DNA from 2 places in the Clostridium aquiflavi genome. Region 2 is predicted to be linked to the other one. Evidence: riboswitches for the same ligand, from Rfam matches in the RefSeq annotation. Region 2 holds a riboswitch; the other holds the start of a gene.

Region 1 (4,225 bases), on a different contig from region 2:
ATATGGCTTAAGTATTGTAAAAGAGTTAATAGAGAAGTGTGGTGGAAATATAAATTTAACGAGTAATGATGTTTCTACAAAATTTGAAATAAAGCTGCCTTTAAATTATTAATTATTAAATAATACATATTAAAAATAAAGTGTTGATATTATATCAACACTTTATTATTAGGTAAAATACTTTTTAAATTACTACATATGAAGGGGATAAGTAATGATTATAATGTTAGGAAGTGTAATAGAACTTTTTTTAGAAGCCTTAGTTATATTAAATATTATAAATTCTTGTGTGAAAAAAGATTGTAAAAAAAGTAAAAAAGAATTAGGAATAGCAATAGTATTATTATTAATATTATCTATTATAATTAATAATTTATATATAAATGATAATATGGATATTGTTTGCAATGGAATTTTATATATTATTATTATAGGAATTTTATATAAAAAGGATTTTAAAACAGCACAAATTATATGTAATAGTATTTATACGTTAATAGTAATATTATCAATAATAATCATAGGTATATTTTATCCATATATAGAATTATTAAATTTAGAAAGAGTATATTTACTAAAAACAATGTATTTTATAGTATTTATGTTAAATTACCTTTGTATGTATATATTATTTAAATATAAGAAATATATAATCAGATTTTATAGATGTATGGTTAAAGATAAAATATTTATATCTTTAACAATAGGTATAAATTTGTTTGTTTATTATAGAATAATAGTACAAAATAAAATTATGGATTTTGATAATCCGTTATTAAAGAATATTATGATTATAAATTTATTTATATTTTTCATTATAACTTCTATATATTTTAGTAGTATAAAAAAAGAAAGTGAACAAATAAATAAACTAAATATGGAATTAGAAAAGAAAAATAATGATTTAAGAAAAATTAAACATGATCAAGGAGCAGAAATTTCTTATCTATATGGATTGTATCTTATGAGCAAAGAAGAGAAACTTGGTGAAGCATTAGAAAATATAATAGACAACAATAATAAAGTTAAATCATCTATAGAAATAAATGGAAATGAAAATAGGTTTATTTCAAAAATATTAAAGCCAATTATAGAAGAAGAGACATGTATTATTATAGAGGACAATGCAAATAGAACTTTGTTAGAGATTTCTGAGTCAGAGTTATATATAGTGTTAAATAATATAATAAATTGTATAGATGGAAATAGAGGCTTTATAAGAATACAAACTTATAATATTTTAGATAAATTGATAATTAACATAGAGTGCAATGTAAAAGAATTATATAAAAAAAGAAAGTTTAGATTATTAAATAATGATATTAAAATAGATACTAAAAAATTAGATTTAGCTGAAGAATTATTAGAAAATCATAAAGGAACACTTTACGTAAGTAATATGTTTTATTCAAGTGAATTTGAAATAACTTTACCATTGGTTTAATGAAACTACTAATTGTATAAAAATATAATAGGTACTTATTTGTTATAATATATTACTTAAAAAAAGATATAATATTTTTGTTAAGTAATATAAAATAATATTGACAAATTTAAATTATGGAATTATAATTTGAAACATAAATTAAAAATTAATATTTGTTATATCTTATCAAGAGCGGTGGAGGGACTGGCCCTATGAAACCCGGCAACCAAATGATTACTTATCATTTATGGTGCTAAATCCTGCAACTTATGGAGTTGATAGATGAGAGGGTAAATTTATTTAGTATATTAAGCGCTAGAGATTTATTCTCTGGCGCTTTATTTATTATCTATAAAATTTATAACAAAGAAAATTTATGCATAATTTAATTTATAATTTAGTTTGCAAACAATCATCAATAAGCAAAAAGCAAAAAACATTTTAATTTAACAATAAAATGTGCAAAGGGGGGAATCTAATGATAGAAGTTAGGAATTTAGAGAAAAAATTTGGGGAAATAAAAGTATTAAGCAATATTTCAATAAGCATAGAAGAAGGAGAGATTTATGGAATAATTGGACATAGTGGGGCAGGAAAATCTACATTACTTAGATGCATAAATGGTCTTGAATCATACAATAAAGGTTCTTTAAAAATAATGGGAAATGATGTTTCTGATTTAAAAGGCAAAGATTTAAGAAGTTTTAGAAAAAAATTGGGGATGATTTTTCAAAATTTTAATCTTATGCAAAGAAAAAGTGTTTTTGATAATGTAGCTTTTCCATTAGAAACATGGGGGTATAATAAAAATTACATTCAAACTAAAGTTATGGAACTTCTTAAATTAGTGGGATTGGAGGAAAAAACAAAGGATAAGCCATCTAAACTAAGTGGAGGCCAAAAACAAAGAGTAGCTATTGCAAGAGCATTAGCACTAGAACCTAAAATATTATTATGTGATGAAGCAACTTCAGCATTAGACCCTAAGACTACTAAAGATATACTATCGTTACTTTTAAAAATAAATCAGGAACTTGGTATAACAATAGTTATTGTTACTCATCAAATGGAAGTGGTAAAAGGAATCTGCGAAAGAGTTGCATTGCTTGAAGGTGGAAATGTAAAATCTCAAGGTAAATGTGAGGAATTATTTTTAAAGCCTAAATCATCTTTAAAGAAGTTTCTTGGAGAAGAAGATGAAAATATATTACTAACAACTGGAGTGAATATAAAAGTGTTTTTCTCTAATGACTCTTCAGAGAATGCTGTTATAACAAAGATGGCAAGAGAACTTAATATAGATTTTTCTATAGTATCTGGAAAATTAGAAAAATTTAGAGATGTGATTCTAGGAGGGCTCGTTATAAATATAAATGAGTGTGATAAAGATAAAGTAATTGAATACTTAGAGAATAAGAAAATTTTGCTGGAGGTGATTAAATAATGCAAGAAATTATAATAATAGCTTTAAAACAAACATTAATAATGGTCTTAACCTCTACAATATTTTCAGTTATATTAGGTTTTGTTCCAGCAATACTTCTTACTATTACTTCAGATGATGGCTTAAAACCAAATAAATTTATGTATTCCATTTTAGACTTTATAGTAAATACATTGAGAAGTTTTCCATTTGTCATATTAATGGTAATAATTATGCCATTAACCAAGTTATTAGTTGGTAAATCTACTGGTACACTAGCTGCTATAGTACCACTTACAATTGCAGCAGCACCTTTGGTTTCAAGAATTATAGAATCTGCATTAAGAGAGGTTGACAAAGGAGTAATAGAAGCAGCAAAGTCTTTCGGAGCTTCAAATTTTCAAATAATATTTAAAGTCATGTTAAAAGAAGCAATACCATCAATTGTATCTGGAATAACATTAGCTTTAATAAGTATTGTAGGTTATTCTGCTATGGCAGGAACACTTGGGGCAGGTGGACTTGGAGATGTAGCAATAAGATATGGATATCAAAGATTTGAAACAGACTTTATGATAGTAACTTGTATAATATTAATCGTATTTGTACAATTTCTACAATTTTTAGGGAATTGTTTTTATGGAAAATTATCAAAGTAAATTTTAGATTAGTTATAAAATAAGCAATAATTTAAGGGGGAAAAATATATGAAAAAGAAATCTATATTATCAACAATATTAGCGGGAGTACTTATATTTAGTTTAGCAGGATGCGGAAGTATAAATAATGGGGTAGAGAGTTACAATAAAGATGATAAAACAATAAAAATAGGTGTTACCCCTATACCACATAAAGAAATAGCAGAAATAGCAAAGTCTATACTTGAAAAAGAAGGATATAAGCTTGAAATAATTGAGTTTACTGATTATGTTCAGCCTAATATAGCATTAGCAGAAGGGGATTTAGATGCTAATTATTTTCAGCATATTCCGTATTTAAATGAACAAAATGAATCAAAAGGATTAAATTTAGTTTATACAGCAGCAATTCATTTAGAACCAATGGGGTTATATTCAAATAAGATAAAGAGTTTAGATGAATTAGCTGATGGAGCTACAATAGCAATACCTAATGATCCATCAAATGAAGCAAGAGCATTAAAATTATTAGCTTCAAAAGGAATTATAAAAGTATCAGATGGTGAATTAATTACACCAAAGGATATAACAGAAAATAATAAAAATTTAAAATTTAATGAATTAGAAGCAGCAAGTATACCAAGGGTACTGGATGATTCTGAAGCAGCTGTAATAAATGGAAACTATGCAATACCAGCAGGATTTAATCCATTATCAGATCCAATAATAAATGAAGAT
Region 2 (4,225 bases):
ACTTATGGCTAAGAGCGACCTTTATAAAATCTCTGGTCACTGGGATCACTATAAAGATGGAATGTTTGTATTAGGAGATGAAGAAAAGGATGAAGAAGTGTTTGCTTTAAGACCTATGACTTGTCCGTTCCAATATACTATATATAATGCAGAACAACACAGTTATAGAGATCTTCCTATAAGATACGGTGAAACTTCTACTCTATTTAGAAATGAATCTTCAGGAGAAATGCATGGACTTATAAGAGTTAGACAATTCACTTTAGCTGATGGTCACTTAATTGTAACTCCAGAACAATTAGAAGAAGAATTTAAAGGTGTACTTGAATTAATTCAATATCTAATGAAAACTTTAGGAATTGACGAAGATATAAGCTATAGATTCTCTAAATGGGATCCAAATAATACTGAAAAATATATAAATGATCCTGAAGCTTGGAATAAAACTCAAGATACAATGAGAACTATCTTAGATCATTTAAAAATTAATTATGTTGAAGCTGATGATGAAGCTGCATTCTATGGTCCAAAACTTGACTTACAATGTAGAAATGTTCATGGTAAAGAAGATACATTATTCACAGTTCAAATCGACTTTGCTTTAGCTGAAAGATTTGATATGAGCTATATTGATAAAAATGGAGAAAAGAAACGTCCATATATAATTCATAGATCATCAATTGGATGTTATGAAAGAACTTTAGCAATGCTTATAGAAAAATATGCTGGTGCATTCCCTACTTGGCTTTCTCCAGTTCAAGTAAAAGTGTTACCAATATCAGATAAATACAATGATTATGCTGAATCAGTAGTTAAATCATTAAGAAATAAAGGTGTTAGAATTGAAGCTGATTATAGAGCTGAAAAAATCGGTTATAAAATCAGAGAAGCTAGACTTGAAAGAACTCCTTATATCTTAGTTGTTGGAGAAAAAGAAGCTGCTAACAACGAAGTTTCTGTAAGAAGCAGAAAGAATGATGATGAAGGTGCTATAAAATTAGATGCCTTTACTGAAAGACTATTAAATGAAATAGCTACAAAAGAAAGATAATTTCTTTTGATTCACTGAAAATGCGATATATGCATAAGTAAATTGGACTGAGTAATTAGACTTAAGAACACTAAAATGAGTATAGTCCCATTTTAGCTTGCTCTCAATATAAAATTGCCACAAGCAGTAAATGTGACAATACTCATTAAGAGTTCTAAAAGTCAAATTACAATGCCACTTTACCTATTGCATATATCGCATTTTATTTAAATCACAAAATAAATTAAAATAGGAAACATTTATATAGATAATTTGTTTCCTATTTTTTATTTATGCATATATCAACATTTTCTTAAAGAAAATGTTGATTAAACTTGATCTAATGCTTGTTTAACATCTTCTAATATATCATCTATGTTTTCTAGTCCAACTGATAATCTAACAAGTCCTGGTGTTATTCCAGCTGCTACAAGTTGATCATCTGTAAGTTGACGATGTGTTGAACTTGCTGGATGAAGTACGCATGTACGAATATCTGCTACATGAACTACATTTTCTGCAAGTTTTAAATTATCCATAAATCTGATAGCATTTTCTCTACTTCCTTTTATTGAAAATGATACTACTCCACTGCAACCATTCGGTAAGTATTTTCTTGCTAAATCTTCATACTTATTTCCTTTTACTGTTGGGTAATTTACAAATTCAACTTTTTCGTTATTACTTAAAAACTCTGCAACTTTTTCAGCATTTCTACAATGTTTTTCTATTCTAACTGAAAGTGTTTCAAGACCTAAATTCAGAAGAAATGCAGCATTAGCTGGTATATATGCTCCTAAATCTCTCATAAGTTGTACTCTAGCTTTTGTTATATATGCTGATTTTCCAAAATCTTTTGAATAAATTACACCATGATATGATTCATCTGGCTCTGTAAATTCTGAGAATTTACCATTTGTCCAATCGAAATTACCACTATCTATAATAACTCCTCCAACTTGAACTGCATGGCCATCCATATATTTAGTAGTAGAATGAATAACTATATCTGCTCCAAATTCTATCGGTCTGCAAAGTATAGGTGTTGCAAAAGTATTATCTATTATAAGAGGTACATTATTCTTATGTGCTATTTTAGCAAACTTTTCTATATCAAATACAGCTATAGCTGGATTTGCAATAGTTTCTCCAAAAACAACTTTAGTATTTTCTCTAAATTCTTTTTGTATTTCTTCCTCTGAAGCATCAGGATCAACAAATGTACAATCTATTCCAAATCTTTTAAGTGTTACTGCAAACAAATTAATTGTTCCCCCATAAATTGTTGCAGCACTAATGATATGATCCCCAGCTTTTAAAATGTTTAATATACTTATTAAAGATGCTGCTTGACCTGAACTAGTACAAAGAGCTCCTATTCCACCTTCTAATGAAGCTATTTTATCTTCTACAGCTCCAACTGTTGGATTTGATATACGTGAATACATATGACCTTCAGCTGTTAAATCAAATAATTTTCCTATTGCTTCTGTACTATCATATCTATATGTAGTACTTTGATAAATCGGTAATGCTACTGGTTCTCCATTCTTTGGTTTATATCCTTCATGTAGACATTTTGTTTCAATTTTCATATTTTATTACCCCCTAAAATTTATTGCTTATTTATTAAAACATATTTTAATACATTAAAAAAAACTATTTCTCCTGTTTAAAGATAGAGAAATAGTTAATAAAAACAAATTTATATATAACTTCTATGCATCTCTTATCTTTCAGGAAATTTCCTGCAGGATTTAGCACAATTCTAACTTTCGCATTAAAGTTAGCTGTTGCTAGGCTTCATAGGGCCAGTCCCTCCACCATTCTTAATAACAGATTTATTTTTAATATGTTTATATTATATATCATTTTTTAACATTTGCAACCATAATTTAAAAATATTTTATTATATTGTTATTATTTTAAATATTACATACAATTTCTTTATTCTCTGTAATAATAGAATTAACCCTTGTATCATGGCTGTCCATTGGAACATTATCTAATATTTGAAAATCATATGCTAAAGAAATCTTCTGTATATTTTTTGAGCATTTACTCATATATCTATCATAAAATCCTCCGCCATATCCCATTCTGCCCCCATTATTATCAAAAGCTACACCTGGCATAATTATCAAATCAATTTCTTCTAATTCAACTGCTAATCCACTTTCAGTAGGTTGTAAAATTCCATGTTTGTCTTTTATAAGATTTTCTAATGATGATATTTTAACAGCCTCCATCAATTTTGTATTATAGTTTGTTCTAGGAACATAAATATTTTTTCCATCTTCTAATGCTTTTCTTATTATAGTTTTAGTGTCAATTTCAGAATCATAAGAAATATACACAAAAATATTTCTACACTGTGAATAAAACTTACTTTTTAAAAATTTATTGTGAATTATATTATCAAAATTTCTTTTCTTATTAATATCCATTTCTTTTCTTATTTTTAGTATTTTTTTTCTTAATTCTTTCTTTTCCTCTGAGATATTCATTACTATTTCGCCCCTTACAACATTTTTAATTATTATGAATAAAACTTCCCCATAATATTAATACTATATTTTATTATGAACAAGTATAGCTAAAATTTAATTTATAAACAACTTAAACTTTAACTATTTTTATAAAATTAATAGTTTATGTTAATTTTTAATATAAATCATTTATTAAAATAGTATTTAATAAATAAAACTTTAATTGTATAATCTATTTAATATAAAATAATAAAGGTGGGGCAACAAATGAGTAAATTAGAAGAAATAATGAAATATAATAACGACTTTGTAGAAAGTAAAAAATTTGAAGAGTTTATTACAACCAAAACTCCTAAAAAGAAAATGGTTATATTATCATGTATGGACACTAGATTAACAGAATTATTACCTAAGGCTATGAATATAAAGAATGGAGATGCAAAAATAATAAAAGACGCTGGTGCAACTGTAATTCATCCATTTGGTAGCGTAATAAGAAGTATATTAGTTGCAATATATGAATTTGGAGCTGAAGATATATTTGTAGTAGGGCATCACGGTTGCGGTATGAGTAATTTAAATACCAAAACTCTTATAAGTAAGATGGTTGATAGAGGAATAAGTAATGATACTTTATCTATTCTAAATAATTCTGGAATAAATATTGAATCATGGCTTCATGGATTTGAATCTGTTGAAAATTCTA

What was found. A riboswitch is a leader RNA that binds a small molecule or an ion and turns the genes downstream of it on or off. The one in region 2 is predicted to bind S-adenosylmethionine.
Region 1: it holds a riboswitch for S-adenosylmethionine, as region 2 does, so the genes downstream of both, RGC78_RS13085 (methionine ABC transporter ATP-binding protein) here and RGC78_RS01965 (O-acetylhomoserine aminocarboxypropyltransferase/cysteine synthase family protein) in region 2, are expected to answer to the same signal.

What each region holds. Positions count from the first base shown of each region.
Region 1 covers NZ_JAVJAN010000037.1:26,245-30,469, reverse strand. The annotation lists gene RGC78_RS13095 (ATP-binding protein) at 1-112, shown strand, start outside; gene RGC78_RS13090 (histidine kinase) at 215-1,444, shown strand; SAM riboswitch class I at 1,607-1,715, shown strand; gene RGC78_RS13085 (methionine ABC transporter ATP-binding protein) at 1,905-2,870, shown strand; gene RGC78_RS13080 (methionine ABC transporter permease) at 2,870-3,508, shown strand; gene RGC78_RS13075 (MetQ/NlpA family ABC transporter substrate-binding protein) at 3,557-4,225, shown strand, end outside.
Region 2 covers NZ_JAVJAN010000004.1:36,914-41,138, reverse strand. The annotation lists gene thrS (threonine--tRNA ligase) at 1-1,051, shown strand, start outside; gene RGC78_RS01965 (O-acetylhomoserine aminocarboxypropyltransferase/cysteine synthase family protein) at 1,360-2,625, opposite strand; SAM riboswitch class I at 2,757-2,869, opposite strand; gene RGC78_RS01960 (5-formyltetrahydrofolate cyclo-ligase) at 2,956-3,537, opposite strand; gene RGC78_RS01955 (beta-class carbonic anhydrase) at 3,787-4,225, shown strand, end outside.